Regions from separate parts of the Streptomyces sp. NPDC051183 genome, predicted to be linked through region 1. Evidence: riboswitches for the same ligand, from Rfam matches in the RefSeq annotation. Region 1 holds a riboswitch; each other region holds the start of a gene.
The links. Region 1 has a riboswitch for cobalamin ahead of AB0M99_RS14040 (ABC transporter substrate-binding protein). Riboswitches for the same ligand answer to the same signal wherever they lie in the genome.
Positions count from the first base shown of each region.

Region 2: linked by a shared signal. The riboswitch ahead of AB0M99_RS21990 (ABC transporter substrate-binding protein) and the one ahead of AB0M99_RS14040 (ABC transporter substrate-binding protein) in region 1 are both predicted to bind cobalamin.
Region 3: linked by a shared signal. The riboswitch ahead of AB0M99_RS33595 (energy-coupling factor ABC transporter permease) and the one ahead of AB0M99_RS14040 (ABC transporter substrate-binding protein) in region 1 are both predicted to bind cobalamin.

Region 1 covers NZ_JBFBBA010000013.1:62,464-69,295, reverse strand. The annotation lists gene AB0M99_RS14070 (PfkB family carbohydrate kinase) at 1-577, shown strand, start outside; gene AB0M99_RS14065 (aldo/keto reductase) at 578-1,462, opposite strand; gene AB0M99_RS14060 (glycoside hydrolase family 18 protein) at 1,576-2,910, opposite strand; gene AB0M99_RS14055 (hypothetical protein) at 3,027-3,605, opposite strand; gene AB0M99_RS14050 (ankyrin repeat domain-containing protein) at 3,680-4,414, shown strand; tRNA gene AB0M99_RS14045 (tRNA-Trp) at 4,469-4,542, shown strand; cobalamin riboswitch at 4,651-4,788, shown strand; gene AB0M99_RS14040 (ABC transporter substrate-binding protein) at 4,824-5,813, shown strand; gene AB0M99_RS14035 (iron ABC transporter permease) at 5,810-6,832, shown strand, end outside.
Region 2 covers NZ_JBFBBA010000024.1:97,908-104,739, reverse strand. The annotation lists gene AB0M99_RS22005 (alpha/beta hydrolase) at 1-323, shown strand, start outside; partial or broken gene AB0M99_RS22000 (slipin family protein) at 330-530, opposite strand; gene AB0M99_RS21995 (hypothetical protein) at 1,096-1,524, opposite strand; cobalamin riboswitch at 1,760-1,945, shown strand; gene AB0M99_RS21990 (ABC transporter substrate-binding protein) at 2,180-3,415, shown strand; gene AB0M99_RS21985 (iron ABC transporter permease) at 3,412-4,524, shown strand; gene AB0M99_RS21980 (ABC transporter ATP-binding protein) at 4,521-5,591, shown strand; gene AB0M99_RS21975 ((2Fe-2S)-binding protein) at 5,585-6,304, shown strand; gene AB0M99_RS21970 (hypothetical protein) at 6,301-6,832, shown strand, end outside.
Region 3 covers NZ_JBFBBA010000057.1:10,050-16,881, reverse strand. The annotation lists gene AB0M99_RS33605 (BTAD domain-containing putative transcriptional regulator) at 1-2,693, shown strand, start outside; gene AB0M99_RS33600 (flavodoxin family protein) at 2,715-3,428, opposite strand; cobalamin riboswitch at 3,494-3,713, shown strand; gene AB0M99_RS33595 (energy-coupling factor ABC transporter permease) at 3,742-4,434, shown strand; gene AB0M99_RS33590 (energy-coupling factor ABC transporter substrate-binding protein) at 4,446-4,784, shown strand; gene cbiQ (cobalt ECF transporter T component CbiQ) at 4,788-5,537, shown strand; gene AB0M99_RS33580 (ATP-binding cassette domain-containing protein) at 5,534-6,355, shown strand; gene AB0M99_RS33575 (PadR family transcriptional regulator) at 6,385-6,832, shown strand, end outside.

The sequences.
Region 1 (6,832 bases):
GCTGCTGGCCGGCTCCAAGGCGCTGATCACCGGCGGTATCGCCGGCGCCCTGTCCCCGAGCAGCCGTGCCGCGGTGCTGGCCGCCGCCCAGGTGGTGCACGAGGCCGGCGGCCACCTCTCGTACGACCCCAACTTCCGGCCCCGGCTCACCGGCCGGCGCGAGGCCAGGGAACTGCTGGCCCGGATCGCCCCGCTGACCGGGCTGCTCAAGAGCTCCTGCCCGGCCGACGCGGTGGCCCTGGTCGACACCGCCGACCCGGCCACCGCGGCCGCCCGCTACCGCGCACTCGGGGCCCGTACGGTCGCCGTCACCGCGGGCGCCGGCCGGCTGCTGCTCGACGACGGTGCGGGAGCGGCGTACCACCCCGTACCCGTCAACCCCGACCCGGTCGACGCCACCGGCGCCGGGGACTGCTTCACCGGCACCACCACCGCACGGCTCGCTCTGGGCGACCGCCTCGCGCAGGCCGTCGGGTACGGGCTGGCGGCCGCCTCCCTCTCGGTGTCCGGCCGCGGGGGCACCGGGGGCATCCCGGCCTTTGCCGACACGGCCGCCCTGGCCGCCGCGCAGCGCTGACTACGCGGCTTCGAGCAGGGCGATCTCCTCGGCCGACAGCCGCAGCGCGCCCGCGGCGATGTTCTCGGCCAGGTGCTCCGGATTCCCGGTGCCGGGGATCGCCAGCACGTGGGCGCCGCGGTTCAGCGTCCAGGCGAGGCGCAGCTGGGCCACCGAAACCCCGTGGGCCGCGGCGAGTTCACGTACCCGCTCGTCCTCGGCCGCGACGACACCCGCCTCCCGGCCGGCGCCCGCTATGGCGAAGAACGGCACGAAGGCGATGCCCTGCTCCCCGCACGCGTCCAGGAGGGCGTTCGCCTCGGCCGGGGCGCCGATCCCGTACGAGTTCTGCACGCACACCACCGGCGCGATGGCCCGGGCCTCGGCGAGGTGGTGGGCGCCGACGTTGGAGATCCCGAGGTGCCGGATGAGCCCGGCGGTCCGGAGCTCGGCGAGGACCCCGAAGTGCTCGCCGAGCGGCTCGGCGGCGGCCGAGGACGGCAGGCGCAGGTTGACCACGTCCAGGTGGTCGCGGCCCAGCTGGCGCAGGTTCTCCTCCACCTGCCCGCGCAGTTGCCCGGGCTCGGCCCACCACCAGGCTCCCGAAGGGTCCCGGCCGGGGCCGACCTTGGTGGTGATCACGATGTCGTCGCCGTACGGGGCGAGGGCGTGGTTGATCAGCTCGTTCGCGGAGCGGGTCGGGGAGAAGTAGAAGGCGGCGGTGTCGATGTGGTTGACCCCGAGCTCGACGGCGCGCCGGAGCACGCCGGTCACCCGTTCCCGGTCGCTGGGGGAGCCGTCCGCGAGGTGGGTGAGGCGCATCGCGCCGAATCCCATGCGGTTGACGGTCAGGTCGCCGAGCCGCCAGGTTCCCGCGTCGGCCGCGTTGATCTTGTCTGAAGTCATCCGGTGAGGGTAACCGGGCGGCCGCGCGGGCGGGCGCTGCCTGGCGCGCCGCCGGACCGGACACTTCCGCGGCCCGGCGGCGCTGTCGGTGGAGCTGGGTGAGTGGACCGGGGTCAGTGTCCCCGCAGGCCCTGGTCGACGGCCGTCATCAGCTCGCCGTCGGAGGTGTCGGCGTCCAGGGACCAGAACATGGCGCCGCCCAGGCCGTGCTCGCGGATGTACCGGGTCTTGGTGCGCAGCACCTGCGGGTCGTCGTACGTCCACAGCGTGCTGCCGTCGAAGAGCCAGGCGTGGCCGCCGCGCCGGTCGCGGTGGACCTTGTACGTCCCCGAACCGGCCAGCTCCTTCAGCGCCTTGTAGTCCTCGTACCCGGCGGACCAGGTGGCCGGCGCCGGACCGGTGGCCGGCTGTCCCATGCCGTCCCCGCCGCCGCTCACGCCGGTCCAGCCCTGCCCGTAGAACGGCATGCCCATCACCAGCTTGCGCGCGGGCGCGCCGCGCCGCTCCCAGGCCTCGACCGTTCCGTCCACGCTGAAGTCGCCGCGGGCGTACAGGGCGGACTGCTGAGCCGTGGTCTTCTCGCCCGAGACGTGGAAGTCGTAGCCCTGGAGGGTCACGAAGTCGAGGTCGCGCATGATCCGGCGGACGTCGAAGCCCGCGTCGATCTTGGCGGGCGCGGTCGGAACGAAGGCCGTCAGCTCGTACTTCGTCCGCTTGCCCTGGCTGCGGGCGTACCTGTCCAGCTGGGTGCGGAACTCCTTGACCAGCTCGGTGAAGTTGCGCTTGTCCTCCGGGCGGTAGGTGGTGTCGGCGTCACCGGCCGATCCGGGCCACTCCCAGTCGAGGTCGATCCCGTCGAAGACGTCGGCGGCCGCGCCCGCGCCGCCGCGGGTGCCGTCCTGCGGCAGGTTCCCCTTGATGTAGAGGTCGATGCAGGACTCCACGAGGGCCTTGCGGGAGGCCGGGGTCAGCGCGGCGTCCGAGAAGTGCGTGGACCAGCTCCAACCGCCCAGCGAGAGCAGGACCTTGAGGCCGGGGTGCTTGGCCTTGAGCTCGCGCAGCTGGTTGAAGTTGCCGGCGAGGGGCTGTTCCCAGTCGTCGGCGACGCCGTCCACGGAGTTCTCCGCGTCGAGCGGGCGGACGTAGTCGGCCCAGGCGTCGGCCTCGCCGGGCACGTTGCCGGTGAAGCACTTTCCGTCCGCGCCGATGTTGCCGAAGGCGTAGTTGATGTGGGTGAGCTTGCCGGCGCTGCCGTTGGCCTCCAGGTCCTGGACCTGGAAGTCCCGTCCGTAGACGCCCCATTGGGTGAAGTAGCCGACCCTTTTGTACGGGGAGCCGCCGCGGGCGCCGTCGCCGTCGCCGTGGGCGGAGGAGGCGGGCGCGAAGGCGGTGAGCAGGGAGAGGGAGCAGGCGGCGACGGCCAGCCTGCCGAGCATGCTGCGGCGCATGGGCTTCCTTTACGGGCGCGGGGGAGTGGTGCTCCGGGGCCGTGCTGTGCGTGCGCTGTGCATGCGGAAACTATTGGTCTGGACCAGAGTCGGTCAAGAGGGCGGATCCGGCTGCCTCAGGACAGGCTCCAGTGGCCGACGTCGTCGGCGAGGCCGCCGTTCAGGGCGAACTGCACCGCGGCGAGCGGGGCGCCCTCGGGCAGCCGGAAGGTGACGAAGCCGTGCGCCGTGCCGCCGGGGCCGAGGGTGACGGTGTCGGGGAAGGCTGGACCCGCCTCCGTCGAGATGCCGGTGCCGGTGTACCGGTGCCCGTACGTGTCCAGCAGGTGCGCGGCCGCGGCCGGGGAGTCCTCGTACACGGCGGTCCCGGTGTTCTCCAGGCGGAACTCCACGGAGACCAGGCGACCGGTGCCGCCGGGCACGGGCCGGGTCGGGTCCGTCGCGTCGGCCGGGCTCGTCGGGGTCGCCGGGTCCGCCACCCGGCTGAGCGTGACGTCGAGCCGCTCGCCCGGCCCGTCGCCGGAGAGCGGGACGGTCTCGCCGGAGGCGCCGGCCGCGCCCAGCAGGGCGGGCACGAGCAGGATCGCCACCGCCAGCCGCGCCGCCCGCACCCGGGCCCGGACCCGGGCCCGGGGCAGCGCCCCGGCGGCGCGCTCCCCGCGGCGCATGGCGGAACCTGCCGTCCGACGGATCACCCCGCCCACGATCCTCCGCGTCCCCCGGTCCCGCCACCGGCCGGAGCGGCGCGCGCCCTCGTAGCCTGAGCTCCATGCTCTCCCTCGAATCCGGCGACCCGCTCGCCGTCTCCGTCTCGGCAGCGATCCGCGCCGGCGACCTGTCGGAGCTGCGCCGGCTCCTGGACGCGAACCCCGGGCTCGCGACCTGCCGCATCGTCCGGCGGGGCGCGGCCGCCGGGGAGCGCAGCCTGCTGCACATCGCCACCGACTGGCCGGGGCACTACCCGCAGACCGCGGAGGTGATCCACGCCCTGGTGGCCGCCGGGGCGGATCCCGGAGCCCGGTTCGTCGGGTCGCACGCGGAGACCCCGCTGCACTGGGCCGCCAGCAATGACGACGTGGCCGCCGTCGACGCGCTCATCGCGGTGGGTGCGGACATCGAGGCCCCGGGCGCCCTTCTCGGCGGCGGCACCCCGCTGGCCGACGCGACCGGCTTCGGCCAGTGGCGCGCCGCGCGCCGCCTCCTCGACCACGGCGCCCGCGCCGACCTCCAGGACGCCGCGGCCCTCGGACTCCTGGACCGGGTGGAGGAGTTCATCGCCGCCGGCGCGTCCCGGGAGGACATCACCAGCGCCTTCTGGGGGGCCTGTCACGGGGGCCGACTGTCCACTGCCCAATACTTGTTGTCTCAAGGGGCGGACATCGACTGGATCGGCTACGGCGACCTGACGCCCCTGGACATCGCTCTGACCAGCGACGATGGCCCCCTCATCGCGTGGCTCCGGTCCGCCGGCGCCCGCACGAGCCGCGAAATTCCCGTGAGTTGATCCCCGAATTCAGTGGATCTTCGGCGCCCGCCGTGTCATGGTTGGTCTCGCCGAAGGGGTGTAGCTCAGCTGGTCAGAGCGCCGGTCTCCAAAACCGAAGGCCGCAGGTTCGAATCCTGCCGCCCCTGCAATGCCGTACAGCGGCCCCGTTGTGACGGAACGCCCGGGCGCGAGACCCCTCGCACCTGGGCGTTCGTCGTTTCCCCGCGTCACCGCCGAGGTGCCCGCCGCCGGGCGTCTGGCAGACTGGGGCGCGTTACCCAGGCGGTGCAGGACAGGAAACCGGTGCGAATCCGGTGCGGTCCCGCCACTGTGACCGGAGCCCGCCCGCGGGAGCCGGGAGTCAGACACTGACGCACCGCCTCTTCACTTCGACCAGGGGACGCGGATCCCCCGGAGAGGCTTCGCCATGTCGCGTTCTCGCGCACTCCTGCGGGCATTTGTGCCGGTTTCACTCCTGATACCCCTGGCCGCCTGCGGTGGTTCCCCGGATGGGGGAGACCCGTCGGCAGGGGCCGCCGCCGCGCCGGGGTTCCCGTACACCGTCACGAACTGCGGGGTCAGCAGCACCTATCAGACCCCGCCCCGGCGAGCCGTCGCCATGAACCAGCACGCGGCCGAGATCCTGCTCGCCCTCGGGCTGGAGGAGCGGATCGCGGGGACCGCCTACCTGGACGACGCCGTACTGCCCGCCTACCGGCCCGCCTACGACAAGATCAAGGTGCTGGCCAAGGAGTACCCCTCCAAGGAGGTCCTCCTCGGAGCCGACCCCGACTTCGTCTACGGCGGCTACTCCAGCGCCTTCGACAAGGCGCAGGGCCGCGACCGCGAAGGACTCGCCAAATCCGGCATCAACTCCCGGCTCAGCGTGGAGTACTGCACCGAAGGGCCGGTCGGTCTCGACCAGCTCAAGACCGAGATCACCGAAGTGGCGCGGACCTTCGGCGTGCCCGAGCGCGGCGCGAAGCTCATCGAGGACGAGCAGCGCCGCATCGACGCCGTCACCGCACGGGTGAAGGACCGGGCCAAGCCGTCCGTCTTCGTCTACGACTCCGGCGAGGCCTCCGCCTTCACCTCGGGAGGCAATGGCATCGGCAACCAGATCGTCTCGCTGGCGGGCGGGACGAACACCTTCGCCGACCTCAAGGACACCTTCGGCGACGTGTCGTGGGAGAAGGTCATCGAGCGGAAGCCCGAGGTCGTCCTCATCTACGACTACGGCGGCACCACCGTCGAAGCCAAGAAGCAGCGCCTGTTGAACGATCCCGCGCTGGCGCAGGTTCCCGCGATCAAGAACCAGCGCTTCGTCGTGCTCCCGCTCTCCTCGGCCGTGCTCGGCGTACGCGTCGCCGACGCCGTCGAGTCCCTGGGCCGCCAGCTGCACCCCGACGCCCCGTGAGGCGGTGCCGTACCCCGGTCGTCCTCCTCGTGCTCGGTTGCGCCCTGGCCGCGTCCGCGGTCGCGGGCCTGGCCCTCGGGCCGGTCCGGATCGCGCCCGGCCGGGTGCTCGACATCCTGCTCGCCGGACCCGGCCCGAGCGGCGGAGCCTTCGGTTCCATCGTGTGGGACGTGCGCATGCCGCGGGTGCTGCTCGGGGTCTTCGTCGGCGCGGGGCTGGCTGTCGCGGGCACCGTGCTCCAGGCCCTGGTGCGCAATCCGCTGGCCGACCCCTTCCTGCTCGGGGCCTCCTCCGGGGCCTCGGCGGGAGCGGTCGCGGTCATCGTCCTCGGCGCGGGCGCGGGGATCGCGGGCGGGGTCGGCGTGCCGCTGGCCGCCTTCATCGGGTCCATGGGCGCGCTCGTCTCCGTCTACGCGATGGCCCGGCGCGGCGGCACCATGACCACCGGCCGGCTGATCCTCGCGGGCGTCGCCGTCCAGTACGTGCTGTCCGCCCTCACCAGCCTGGTGCTGGTGCTCGCCGCGCACCCCAACCAGGTCGCGAGCGTGCTGTTCTGGACCCTCGGAGGCCTGGGCGGGGCCCGCTGGGACGAACTGGCCCTGCCCGCCGTCGCACTGCTCGTCGGCACCGGACTGCTCCTCGCCCTGGCCCGGCCGCTCGACCTGCTGCTCGCGGGCGAGGAGGGCGCGCGCACGCTGGGCCTGGACACCGGGCGGTTCCGCGCGGCCGTCTTCGTCCTGACCTCCCTCGTCATCGGCGTACTGGTGGCGTACAGCGGGGCGATCGGCTTCGTGGGGCTGATGGTTCCGCACGCCGCCCGGATGGTCGTCGGCGCCGGACACCGCGCGCTGCTGCCGGTGGCCGCGCTGGGCGGGGCGGTGTTCCTGACCCTGGCCGACCTGCTGGCCCGTACCGCCGCGGCGCCCGAGGAGATCCCGGTCGGCGTGGTCACGGCGCTGGTCGGCGGCCCGTTCTTCCTGTGGATGCTGCGCAGGTCCACCCGTACCGAGGGGGTGGCC
Region 2 (6,832 bases), on a different contig from region 1:
AGTTCACCTTCGTACGCGAGGACTGCGCCGGCTGGAACGTCCCCGCGGTCCCGCCGTCGGCCCGGGAGGTCACCCGCAGTGACATCCCCACCCTCGTCATGTCGGGCGGATTCGACTCCCAGACCGGCGCCGAGAGCGGCACGTACGTGGCCCGCACCCTGCCCCGATCCACCGTCGTCACCATCCCGTACAACCCCCACGTGGTCCTCGCCACGTCGAAGTGCGCGCAGTCCATCGCCGTCTCGTTCTTCAACACCCCCACGGCCCCGAACACGGGCTGCCTCAAGGACGTGGAGCCCCCGAAGTTCGAGATCGGTCCTTGACGCGACCTAAGCCTCGGGTGTGATGCCCGAGGTTCCAGTAGCGGTGTCCGCGGCGTCGAAGTGCTTGGCCGCCCGGTCGAAGTAGCGCAGCAGCTCGACCGGGAACGGCATCACGAGGGTGGAGTTCTTCTCCGCCGCCACCTCGACCACCGTCTGCAGCAAGCGCAACTGCATCGCCTCCGGCGTATCGGCCGTGATCCGTGAGGCCGATGGTTGTACTCTGCGCAGCCCGCCCTTGACCTGCGATGAGCGGCAGGGAGCAGACAAACCGGGAGTTTCCTTACGCTTCGGACCATACCCAAGTCCGACATCTAGCTTTCGGATGTTTCCGCAGGTCAGTCCCCCTGATCCCTTCGGGTGCGTCTTGCCGGCGTGAAAACATGGCTGCGGCGCCTGCCCGCCGATGCCGGTAGCTCGTTGGGACGTTGAGCCCGTAGGTCAGTCTGGTGCCGGGGCCGCAGAGGGGCCACGCACTGTTGCCATCGAGCACGTCGGTCAGATTCTCGCTCCCCCCGCGGCCCCTTGGGCAGGCGTCGGCCCGTACGGACCAATACCGGGGTCAGCCGAGATACGGCCGGAAGGGATAGTAGGGCGATCTCGAGAGGCTGACTTGCCCCGCGTGCATGGCTGTTGCGGAGGTTGCGCGTGGTGGGGCGGGATATGTTGATCTGGGCCAGTTCATAGCCCCGGGTTTCCGTCATTCGCGCACGACAACCTGTACGGGCGCCCGCCCCCGGTACCCCGAGGGGCGGACGCCCTGCCGCTCCGGCCCTCAGGCGAGGGGGTTGCGGGCGGATTTGGAGCCCTCGGAGCAGGGGTCGGTGCCCCACTCCTCGTTACAGATGATGAGTGCGATGTTGGCGATGTTGTAGCCGTCCGAGAGGCTCAGGCCATTGTGCGGCGTCCCGCTCCCGTTGCAGCCGTTGTAGTCGTAGCGGAGCGTCGAGGTTGTCCAGTACTGACCGTTCGTCCGGTAGACCTTGAACTTCGCGTACACCGGGTTGGCATTGCACTTGGTGTCGCGGACGGTGAGGTTAATGTTGGACAGGCTGCCCGGGCCTGCCCACGTCCACGAGGCGCTCGCCGTGCCGTATCCGCTGGTCACCGAGGCGGATCCGGTAGCGGCGTGGGCGGTGCCTGGAAGCGCGAGGACGACCGCGGCGGCGGCCGCGGCGGTCGGCAGGGCATGACGGATGCGCATCGTTCCCCCTGGTCGGTCGCTGATGACGGGCCGAACCTAGCGCCCCGTCCCGGCAGAACGACAGGCTCCATAGCAAAGCCCCAGGTCAGCGACCTGGGGCTTGTTTGTTGTCTAGACCTATTGGGTGCCATGCGCGCCACGAGCTCGCTGAGGCAGAGCTCCGGGCGGGCTCCCCCGAGCCCGACGACCACGCGCTGTGGCCGGTCGCACAGTTGTGGGTCTGGCGGGGCTGCGGCCGGTTCTGCGATGCTTCCGTCCGACAAGCGACGGCGGAACGAGGAAGCCGGTGAGATTCCGGCACGGTACCGCCACTGTGTAGGGGGAGCGACTCCACCCATGGCCACCGCCCCATCCGGGGGTGGGAAGGCCGGAGAAGCCGTGATCCCGAGTCAGGAGACTCACGCCGTCGCACCTCGATGTACGGGGCGGATTTCCCCAGGAGAGGCGGTGGCACTCGTGTGCCTGCGTATGCGTTGTGGCGGCTTCGCGCTGCCCGTGGTTCTTCGGAGCCGGTCTGCCCGGGTTGATTCCCGCGCCCGTTCCCTCCTCAGGTTCTGACGACCCCCTCCCCCAGCGGGTTCCTTCCCGTGCGCCCGCATCACGTGCCCTGCGTACCAGTGCTGCGCACTGCCCATGAACGTCACCAGGAGTCACCTTGTCCGTACGATCCGCCATGCCCGGTCGCCGTCAGGCAGCCGTGGTGGCCTTCCTCGCCGCCGCCCTCACGCTCACCGCGTGCGGCAGCGACGCCGGCCCGCCCGCCGACGCCAAGGCCCAGGCCGTCGGGGGGGGTTGCATCAAGGACTTCGACCCGGCCAAGGACTACTTCCCGGTCAAGTCGACGGTGGAGCACGCCAAGAACTTCACGCTCCGGTACGAGAAGAGCTACCAGGTGCTCACCGTCAACGAGCCCTTCCCCAAGGGGAAGCCCGAGTCGTACGTCCTGGTCAAGTGCGGTGCGCCAAAGCCGGAGTTGACCGGTGAGCTGGCGTCCGCGCAGCAGGTCACGGTTCCGGTCAAGAGCCTGTACTCCGCCTCCACCACCCACCTGCCGCTGCTCACCGAGACCGGCGCCCTCGACGTGCTGACGGGGGTGGCGAGCACCGCGACCATCTCCTCCGCCCAGGTGATCGAGCGGGTGAAGGCAGGGAAGGTCACCGAGTACGCCAAGGACCGTACGCTCAACGCCGAGACGGTCATCGGCGCCAAGCCGGATGTACTGATGACCCAGGGCACCGACGACCCGCAGTACCCGAAGCTGCGCCAGGCCGGAATCGCCGTCGTCGCCAACGCCGAGTGGCTGGAGGCCAGTCCGCTCGGCCGCGCCGAGTGGGTCAAGGCGATGGCCGCGCTCACCGGGGCGGAGCAGCGAGCCGGCGAGGTCTTCGACACCATCGAGACCGACTACCGGAAGGTCGCCGAGAAGGGCGCACAGGCGGTAAAGGACGGCAAGACCGTCGAAATCCTGCCCGGCACGATGTACCAGGGCACCTGGTACATGCCCGCCGGCGGCAGCTACGCCGCCCAGCTGATCAAGGACGCGGGCGGCACCTACCCCTGGGCCGGCGAGGCGGGCACCGGCAACCTGCAGCTGAACTTCGAGGCCGTGTACGCCAAGGGCGGCGAGGCCCCGGTCTGGATCGCCGACCAGAAGTGGAAGTCCACCGCCGACGCGGTGAAGGCGGACAACCGGTACGGGCAGTTGAAGGCTCTCTCCGGCGGTGCGGTCTGGACGAACACCAAGGCGCTCGGCCCCGGCGGCGGCAACGACTACTTCGAGCGCGGCGTGCTGCGCCCTGACCTGGTCCTCGCCGACCTCTTCGCGCTGATGCACCCGGACCAGGCGAAGGACCACACGTTCACCTTCTACCAGCCGGTGCCGAAGGCGTGACGACGCACACGGCAACCGCGCCGACCGCCGTCCCGGATGCCCCCGACGCCCCGCGGCCGCTGCGGGCGGGGCGGCGGCGCCTCGCCGTCGTCCTCGCCCTCGCGGCCGGTACCGCCACGCTGTTCGTCCTCACCATCGCGACCGGCTCCCACCCGGTGCCGGTCGCGGAGGTGGTGCGGATCCTGTTCGGCGGCACCGCCGAGGACCCGCGATGGACGGTGATCGTCGAGCAGGTGCGGCTGCCGCGCGCGCTGACCGCCGCCGCCGTCGGTGCCGCCCTGGCGGTGGCGGGCGCACAGATGCAGACCTTGTTCCGCAACGCGCTGGCCGACCCGTTCTCCCTCGGGGTGAGTTCGGGCGCGAGCATGGGCGTCGCCGCCGTGGTGGTCGGCACCGGCGGGGTGGCCGGAAGCTTCACCGGAAACCTCGCCGGACTGGGGCGTGGGGGCGTCGTCCTGGCCGCCTCGCTCGGCGCCGCCGCCGTGCTGGCCCTCGTACTGCTGCTCTCGCGATGGGTCCAGTCGGCCGTCACCCTGCTCGTCATCGGTGTCATGATCGGGTCGGCGGCCACCGCCGTGGTCGGCGTGATGCTCGTCTACGCCCGTCCCGAACGCGCCCAGCAGTTCGTCATGTGGGGCCTGGGCAGCTTCAGCGCCACGACCTGGCCCGACCTCCAGGTCATGCTGCCCGTCATCGGAGCCGGACTGCTGACCGCCCTGCTCACCGCCAAACGCCTCAACGCCCTGCTGCTCGGCGAGGACTACGCCCGCACCATGGGGCTGAACGTGCGGCGCAGCCGCGATCTGGCCCTGCTCGGCACGTCGCTGCTGGCGGGCGCGGCGACCGCGTTCTGCGGCCCCGTCGCCTTCCTGGGCCTCGCGGTGCCGCATCTGACGCGGGTGGCGCTGGGGACCTCGGACCACCGGGCGCTCATCCCGGCGTCCATGCTCGCCGGGGCCTTCCTCGCGCTGGCGTGCGCGCTGCTGAGCCAGCCGCCCGGCACGGATTCCGTGCTGCCGCTCAACGCCATCACCTCACTGTTCGGCGCCCCCGTCGTCATCGCGTTCCTGATCCGCAGCCGTCGCGGCGTACAAGGAGTGGCCTCGTGACCGACACGATGACCGGACCCGTCACGGACACGGCCGACCGACCGGACCGGACCGGCGGCCTGGTCACCCAGGGGCTCGCCGTCGGCTACCGCACCCGGTCGCCGCGCCGCCGCGGCACGGGGCGTGCCGTGCTCTCGGGGCTGGACCTCCAGGCGCGGGCCGGCGAACTGACCGTCCTGCTCGGCCCCAACGGCGCGGGCAAGTCCACTCTCCTGCGCACCCTGTGCGGGCTCCTGCCGCCGCTCGACGGCCGGATACGCATCGGTGGCGCCGACCTCGCACGGCAGCGGCCGGCCGCGCTCGCCCGGCGGCTCGCGGTCGTCCTGACCGACCGGGTGGACCCCGGGCTGCTGTCCGTACGAGAACTGGCCGGGCTCGGCCGCCACCCGCACACCGGCTTCACCGGCCGCCTCACGGCCGCGGACCACGCGGCCGTCGAGTGGTCGCTGGGGGCGGTGGGGGCCGGGCATCTGGCCGACCGGCCGGCCGCCGAGCTCTCCGACGGCGAGCGCCAGCGCGTCCTGACCGCCCGCGCCCTCGCCCAGGAACCCGAGGTCGTCCTCCTCGACGAGCCGACCGCCTTCCTCGACGTCCCCTCACGGGTGGCGCTCACGGTGCTGCTGCGGGACCTCGCCCGGGACAAGGGCCTGACCGTCGTGGTCAGTACGCACGATCTGGAGCTGGCCCTGCGGGTGGCCGATGCGGTCTGGCTCGTCGACCGCGACTCCCGCGTCCACGCCGGCGCGCCCGAGGACCTGATCCGCGGGGGCGCCGTGGGCGCCGCGTTCGACGCCGACCACCTCGCCTTCGACCCGGTCTCCGGCACCTTCGGACTGCGCCGCGCCGAGCGGGCCCGCGTAACGGTGGACGCGCCGCCCGATGTGCTCCCGCTCCTCGAACGCGCCCTCGCCCGGGAAGGACTGGCCGTCGCGGATCCGGGCGACCCGGCCACCGGCCCGAGGGTGAGCTGGGACGGAGCGGACGGGATCGTCCTCACCAGCCCGAACGGGCGGGTCGTCCGCACGCCCAGCTTCCACGAGCTGACGCGGGCGGTACGGACGTGGTGAACGCGGTCGTCACCCCCGACACCCTGGCGCGGATCTCCACGATCGGCCCCTACTTCGCGGTGGCCACCGGCCCCCGTCCCGATGCCAACGGCTTCCGGCCGATAACCGACCTGTACGCCGACCCGGGTGTGCTTGAGGAATGCGTACGGAACGTCTCCGGGCGGCTGGGCACCGACCAGTCCAGGGTGGCCGCATCCACCCTGCACCTGGGCACCGCCTCCCGACTCTGGTCGATCGCCCTCGCCTGCGCCGCGCTCACCGGCCGCGTCCCGGACCTGGGGCCCGACCGGCTGCGGTGGCGCCTGCCCGCCTCCGGGCCCCTCGATCTGTGGCTTCCCGACGTGCGCGAGGTGGAGCAGGATCCGCTCCCGGCCCTGCACAACACCGTCGCCGTCCAGAACCTGGCCCCGTGGGCCGACGCCGTACGGCGCGTGTCCGGCGTGTCCCCCCACACCCTGCGCGGCAACGCCGCCTCGGCGCTGATCGGAGCCCACCGCGTCCTGCTCGCCAGGCAGCCACGCACCCCGTTGCCCGTCGTACCGCTCGTCCGCGCCCTACTGGACCGGCCTCCACTGGCAGGCGCCGGTACGTACCGCGTCGCCCCCGCCGCACCGCTCGCCTTCCGACGCCGCAGCTGCTGTCTGTACTACCGGGTGCCGGGCGCGGGCACCTGCGGCGACTGCGTCCTCAACCCCAAGGAGAAGACCGCATGACCAACTCCGAGCCGACCGTCGTCGAAACCCCCGGCGGCGGCACCCAACACGTCTGGCCCCTCCCCGTCGACGAGGCCACCCTCCTCGACCTCGTCACCACCGTCTTTACCGACCACTGGCAGCACATCCACTTCGGACCCATCATCGAAGGCGCCGCCTGGGAGGTCGGGGCCCCGGGCGCCCCCACCGCCATCACCATGAACGACGGCTACTCCACCGTCGACTTCGGCGCCTGGCACTTCCACCTGTGCATCGGCGAGCACACCGCCTCCGGCCCCGAACTCGGCCGCATCCGCCGCTGCTCCCGCGCCGAGCTCTACCGCAGCCTCGGCTCCGACGGCGCCCCTGTCAGCTGGGGAGCCCGCCTGTTCAACGGCCGCGACGAGCAGATGATGACCGTCCTGCTGCCCAACCCGTTCCTCACCGACCGCCAAGAGATCCTCGACACCCCCGACTTCACCCGCCTCACCGCGTGGGACAGCCTCCGCGACCGCTTCCTGGGCCTTTCGCCCGACCCACTGGACCGCA
Region 3 (6,832 bases), on a different contig from region 1:
TCGGCCGGGCGCTGGAGTTGTGGCGCGGCCCGGTGGCGCTGGGCGGACTGCGCGGCCGGGTCTTCGAGGCCGCGGCGGCCCGGCTGGCGCAGGAGCGGCTCGACTGCGTGGAGCGGGCGCTGGCCGCGGACCTCGACCTCGGCCGGCACGCGGAGGCCTGCGCGGAGCTGGCCGGGCTCACCGCCGAACACCCCTTGCGGGAGCGGCTGGTGGAGCTGCACGTGCTGGCGCTCCACCGTGCGGGGCGGCGCGGCGAGGCCCTGGCGGTCTTCGCCCGCGCCCGCGCGCAGCTGGCCGAGGGGACGGGCCTGGACCCGCGCCCGGAGCTCCGCGCGCTGCACGCACGGGTCCTGGCGGACGACCCGGCCCTGCGCTGGACGCCCCCGGCCCCCGGTCCGACCGAGCCGACGCCGGGCCCGCGGCAGACGGCGCAGCACCCGTCGGCCCGACACCGACACCCCACCGGAACGGGCCCGGACGGCTCGGCGCCGGGCCGGGCGGCGCAGGTCCCCGCAGGGGGCGGGCGGCAGTTGCCGGAGCAGGGGACCGACGGGACGGGGCGGCGGCCCGCACAACTGCCCGCCGGGACGGTGGCCTTCGTCGGCCGGGAGGACGAGGCGGCCGCGCTCACCCGGGGGCTCCGGGAGGCCGACGGCGGGGTGTGCGTGATCACCGGGCCGCCCGGGGTCGGGAAGACGGCGCTCGCGCTGCGGGTCGCGCACGCGCTGCGCGGGGAGTTCCCCGACGGGCAGCTCCACACCGACCTGCGCGGCGCCGACCCGGCCGGCGCCGCGGACCCGGCCGAGGTGCTGGCCGCTTTCCTGCGCGGGCTCGGCGTGGACGGTCCGGCCGTGCCCGCGGAGCCGGGCGAGCGCGCGGCCCTGTACCGGAGCCTGCTCGCGGACCGGCGGGTGCTGGTGGTGCTCGACAACGCCGCGTCCGAGGCGCAGGTCCGGGCCCTGCTGCCGGGTTCCCCGGGCGGCAGTGCCGTACTCGTCACTGCCCGCCGGCGGCTCGCGGGGCTGGAGCGCCGGGTGGCCCTGGAGCTGCCGCTGCTGGACGAGCCGACCGCGCTCGGGCTCCTCGGCCGGATCGCCGGGGCCGGGCGGGTCGCGGCCGAACCGGGGGCGGCCCGCGAGCTGGTGCGGCTGTGCGGGCGGCTGCCGCTCGCGCTGCGGATCGTCGGGGCCGAACTGGCCGCGTTCCCGCACCGGGACCTGGCCCGGCTGGCGGCGCGGCTGGGGGACGAGCGGGCCCGGCTGGACGTGCTCGACGGGGTACGGGCCGGGCTGCGGCTCAGCTACCGCGCGCTGCCGGGCGACGCGCGGGCACTCCTGCGCGGGCTGGCGCTGCTCGACGCCCCCGACTGCGCGTCCTGGACGGCGGCCGCCGTGCTGGACCGGCCGCTCGCCGCCGCCGAGGAGGCCCTCGACGCCCTGGTGTCGGCGCATCTGCTGGAGGTAGCCGGCCGCGACGGGGCGGGGCAGTCGCGCTACCGGATGCACGACCTGGTCCGTGCCTTCGGCCGCGAGCTCGCCGCCCCCGCCGCGAGCGCCCCGGGCGCCGGGGGCTCCGGGGACGCCACGCGCGTGGTGCGCCGGGTGCTGGCCTGCTGGGTGGCGCTGGCGCGCGAGGGCCGGCGGGCCCACCAGGGCCTGGACTACCCCGGGCTGGGCGGGCGCACGGCCGCCCGGGTCCCCGACCCGGCGGTGCTCGCGGGGCCGCGCGCCGAGCCGGTGCGCTGGCTGGGGGCCGAGCGGGACGCGCTCGTGGCGACCGTACGGCAGGCCGGGCGCGTGGATCCGTACGCCTGCTGGGAGCTGGCGGCGGCCGGGGAGTACGTCTTCGACCTGCGCAGCGACCTGGCCGGCTGGCAGGCGGTCCAGGAGGCGGGGCTGACGGCGGCCCGCTCGGCCGGAGACCGCACCGGCGAGGCGGTGATGCTGGTCGGCCTGGGCCGGCTGCGGACCTGCCGCGAGGAGTGGGGCGCGGCCGGGGAGATGCTGGCCGAAGGGGAGGCGCTGTTCGAGGAGCTCGGGGACGCGCACGGGGCGGCGTACGCGGGCTGGCTGCTCTCCTACCTCGACCGGGTCCAGGGCCGGCTCGCCGAGGCGGAGCGGCGCTGCCGGCGCATCGCCCCGGTCTTCGAGGCGGCCGGCGACCACTACGGCCACGCCCACGCGCTGCGCGGCATCGGCCAGGTGCTGTTCGCGCGCGGCGAGACCGGCCGCGCACTGCCGGTGCTGCGCGAGGCGCTGGCGGTCGCCGGGGCGGGCGGCGCGGCCTGGCCCCGGATGTGCATGCTGCGCTGGGTCGCCGATGCCCAGCGCGTGCTGGGGCGGCTCGCCGAGGCGGAGGCGGGTTTCGGCGAGATCCTGGCCTTCACCGTCGGCTCGGGCGACCTGGCGGGCCAGAGCGCGGCCCGCATCGGGCTCGGCCGGATCGCCCTGGCGCGCTCGGACACGGCCGCGGCGCTGCACCACTTGTGGGAGGCCGACGGGCTGGGCCGCCGCTCGGGGCAGAGCCTGGTGCGGGCCCTGGCCGTGCCGCCGCTGGCCCGCGCGCTGCTGACTTCGGGGGACGCGGCGGGGGCCCGGGCTCTGCTGGAGGAGGCGCTGGCTAGCTGCCGCCGGATGGATGCCCGGCCCCTGCTGGCGCAGTTGGAGTCGGCCCTGGCGGAGGTGCCCGCGTAGGGCCGCGGCGCGGCGGGCGGCTCAGCGGTGCTCGGGGTTGGGGAAGTCGAAGCGGCAGCCCGCGTCCCACTCGGAGCGCTGGTTGCCGTGCGCCGGCATGCCGCCGGCCCGTTTGAGGAGGGCGGCCAGGTGCATCAGGTTCCACGACATGAAGGCGGTGTTCCGGTTGGTGAAGTCGTTCTCCGGGCCGCCCGATCCGGGGTCGAGGTACGAGGGTCCGGGCCCGGCCTCGCCGATCCAGCCGGCGTCGGCCTGCGGGGGGATCGCGTAGCCGAGGTGCTGGAGGCTGTAGAGGATGTTCATGGCGCAGTGCTTGACGCCGTCCTCGTTCCCGGTGATCAGCGCCCCGCCGACGCGCCCGTAGTACGCGTACTGGCCCCGCTCGTTCAGGATCGAGGAGCAGGCGTAGAGCCGCTCGATCACCTGCTTCATCACGGAGCTGTTGTCGCCGAGCCAGATCGGGCCGCAGAGCACGAGGATGTCGGCGTCCATGATCTGGCTGTACAGGACCGGCCACTGGTCGCTCTCCCAGCCGTGCTCGGTCATGTCCGGCCAGACACCGGTGGCGATGTCGTGGTCCACGGCGCGGATCAGCGAGGTCCGTACGCCGGCCGCCGCCATGACGGCGCGGCTCCTGTCGATCAGGCCCTCGGTGTTGCTGGTCTCGGGCGAGCGTTTGAGGGTGCAGTTCACGTAGACGGCGGTCAGGTCCGAGTAGTCGAAGTCAGCGGCCATTCCCCCACCCTCCCCGGCGCCGCGCGGGCCCGCCACCGGACCGCGGCCGTACGAATCGGTGCAAGTTGTTAGCGGTCCGTCCGGGCGACTAGGGTCAGCGGGCCTTGGTGTTCGGGAAGCCGGTGGAAAACCGGCGCGGCCCTCGCCACTGTGAACGGGAAGTCCGGCTCCACTCCTGCGGGAAAGCCACTGGGCTGTGCGGGAGGTTCCGCGCCGCCCGGGAAGGCGGAGACAGGGCATCAGCACCCGTGAGCCAGGAGACCGGCCGGGGCGCGTTGTCCATCCACGAGGTGCTGGAGAGGTCTCCCTACTCATGCATATAGCCGAGGGGTTCCTGCCCCCTTTGCACGCGGTCGCCTGGGGCGCCGCGTCCGCCCCCTTCGTCGTGCACGGCGTCCGGGCCCTCACCCGTGAGGTGAAGGCGAACCCCGAGAGCACGCTGCTGCTCGGGGCGTCCGGAGCGTTCACCTTCGTCCTTTCCGCCCTGAAGATCCCTTCGGTGACGGGTAGTTGCTCCCACCCCACCGGGACCGGGCTCGGAGCGATCCTGTTCCGGCCGCCGATCATGGCCGTGCTCGGCACGATCACCCTGCTGTTCCAGGCGCTCCTGCTGGCGCACGGCGGGCTGACCACGCTCGGCGCCAACGTCTTCTCCATGGCCGTCGCGGGCCCCTGGGCGGGCTACGGGGTCTACCGGCTGCTGCGCCGCTTCGACCTCCCGCTGATGGTGACCGTCTTCTTCGGAGCCTTCTTCGCCGACCTGGTCACCTACTGCGTCACCAGCGTGCAGCTGGCGCTGGCCTTCCCGGACCCGGGCACGGGCTTCCCCGGCGCGCTCGCGAAGTTCGGCGGGATCTTCGCGGTCACCCAGATCCCGCTCGCGGTGAGCGAGGGCCTGCTGACCGTCCTCGTGATGCGGCTGCTCATGCAGTCCAGCAAGTCGGACCTGGTCCGCCTGGGCGTCGCGAAGCTCACCCGGGACAAGCAGCAGGAGGCGGCGGCCTGATGGGCATCAAGATGAACAAGAACACGAAGGTCAACGCCCTGCTGCTGCTCCTGGTGGCGGCGCTCGCCGTGCTCCCGCTCGCGCTGGGGCTGGGCGAGGGCAAGGAGGAGCCGTTCGCGGGTGCCGACGCGCAGGCGGAAGCGGCCATCACCGAGCTCAAGCCGGACTACGAGCCGTGGTTCTCCCCCCTGTACGAGCCCCCGTCCGGGGAAGTCGAGTCGGCGCTGTTCGCGTTGCAGGCCGCCATCGGAGCGGGAGTTCTCGCGTACTACTTCGGCGTGCGCAAGGGCCGCCGCCAGGGTGAGGCCGCCGCGCGCGAGGCCGCCGCCGAAGCCGCCCCGGAGTCCTAGGCGGTGCTGCCCATCGACGTAGCGGCCCACAGCAGCCGCTGGCGCTGCCGCCACCCGCTGGAGAAGGCCCTGCTGGGCCTCGGGCTGACGGTCACCGCCGTGTCCCTCCCGCCCTGGCCCGGCGGGCCGCTGGTCGGCGCGGCGACCCTCGCCCTGCTGCTCGGCCCCGCCGGGGTGGGGGGACGGCAGCTGTGGCGCGCCTTCCGGATCCCGCTCGGCTTCTGCTTCACCGGGGCGCTGCCGCTGCTGTTCGCCGTCGGCGGTCCGGCCGGGCCGCTCTCGCTCGCCCCCGACGGGCCGCGCCATGCGGCGGAGCTGCTGCTGCGCACCTCGGCCGCCTCGCTGGGCGTGCTGCTGTTCGCCTTCACCACCCCGGTCTCGGACGTGCTGCCGCGGCTGGTGCGGGCGGGGGTGCCGGCCCCGGTGGTGGACGTGGCCCTGGTCATGTACCGGATCGGGTTCCTGCTCCTGGACTCGATGGCCCAGGTCCGCCGGGCCCAGGCGGCCCGGCTCGGGCACACCGGCCGGGCCGCGGTGTGGCGGTCCCTGGCGGGGCTCGCCGCGACCTCGTTCGTACGGGCCTTCGACCGCGCGGCCCGGCTCCAGGTGGGGCTGGCCGGGCGCGGCTACGACGGCGCGCTGCGGGTCCTCGTACCGGAGGCGGCGCTGTCGTGGCGGTTCCTGGCGGGGACCGCGGCCCTGCTGGCCGCACTGATCACCCTGACTCTCCTGCTGAAGGGGCTTTACCTGTGAGGCCGTTGGTGGAACTGGTGGGCGCGGGCTACGCGTACGAGGACGGCCCGGCCGTGCTGTCCGGCGTGGACTTCGGCATCGCGCAGGGGCGGGCACTGGTCCTGCTGGGCCGCAACGGCAGCGGGAAGACCACGCTGATGCGGCTGCTGAGCGGGGGCCTGCGCCCCGGTACGGGCACGCTGCGGCTCGACGGCGCGGAGGTCGGCCACGACCGCAAGGGCCTGACGCGCCTGCGCACGGCGGTCCAGCTGGTGGTCCAGGACCCGGACGACCAGCTCTTCGCCGCCTCGGTGGAGCAGGACGTGTCCTTCGGCCCGATGAACATGGGCCTGGCGCCGCAGGAGGTACGGGCCCGCGTGGACTCGGCGCTGGCGGCCCTGGACATCACGGCCCTGCGCGACCGCCCGACGCACCTGCTCTCGTACGGGCAGCGCAAGCGCGCGGCCATCGCGGGCGCGGTGGCGATGGCTCCGCGCGTGCTGATCCTGGACGAGCCGACGGCGGGCCTGGACCCGGACGGGCAGGAGCGGCTGCTGGACGCCCTGGCGGGCCTGCGTGCGCAGGGCACCACGGTGGTCATGGCAACGCACGACGTGGACCTGGCGGTCCGCTGGGCCGACGACGCGGCGGTCCTGACCCCGTCGGGCATCCGCTTCGGCCCGGCGGGGACCCTCCTGTCGGACCCCGCCCTGCTGGCCTCGGCGGGCCTGCGCCAGGCCTGGTCCCCGGCGGTGACGGCCTTCCTGCGCGCCCACGGTCTGCTGCCCGAGGCGGCCCCGGGCCCCCGCACTCCGGAGGCCCTCGCGGCCTTGCGCTGACGCGGGCGCCGCAAACCTAGGATGGCCGCATGTCGCTGCCGCACGCCATCCTCACCGCCCTGCTGGAGAAGCCCTCGTCGGGGCTGGAGCTGACCCGGCGGTTCGACAAGTCGATCGCGTACTTCTGGTCGGCCACGCACCAGCAGATCTACCGCGAGCTCGGCCGGCTGGAGGAGGCCGGGCTGATCCGCGCGCTGCCGAGCGAGGTGCCCGTACGGGGGCAGAAGAAGGAGTACGAGGTCCTCCCCGACGGCAGCGCGGAGCTGGCCCGGTGGGTCGGCGAGAGCCAGGACCCGAAGCCGATGCGCGACCCGCTGCTGCTGCGGATCCGCGCGGCGGGCGTGGTGGGGCCGCAGGGGCTGGGCGCCGAGCTGCGCCGGCACCTGGAGCTGCACCGGGACCAGCTGGCGAAGTACGAGGCCATCGAGGCGAAGGACTTCCCCCCGGGGCGGGACGCCGTCGAGGACCGGCTGCGCC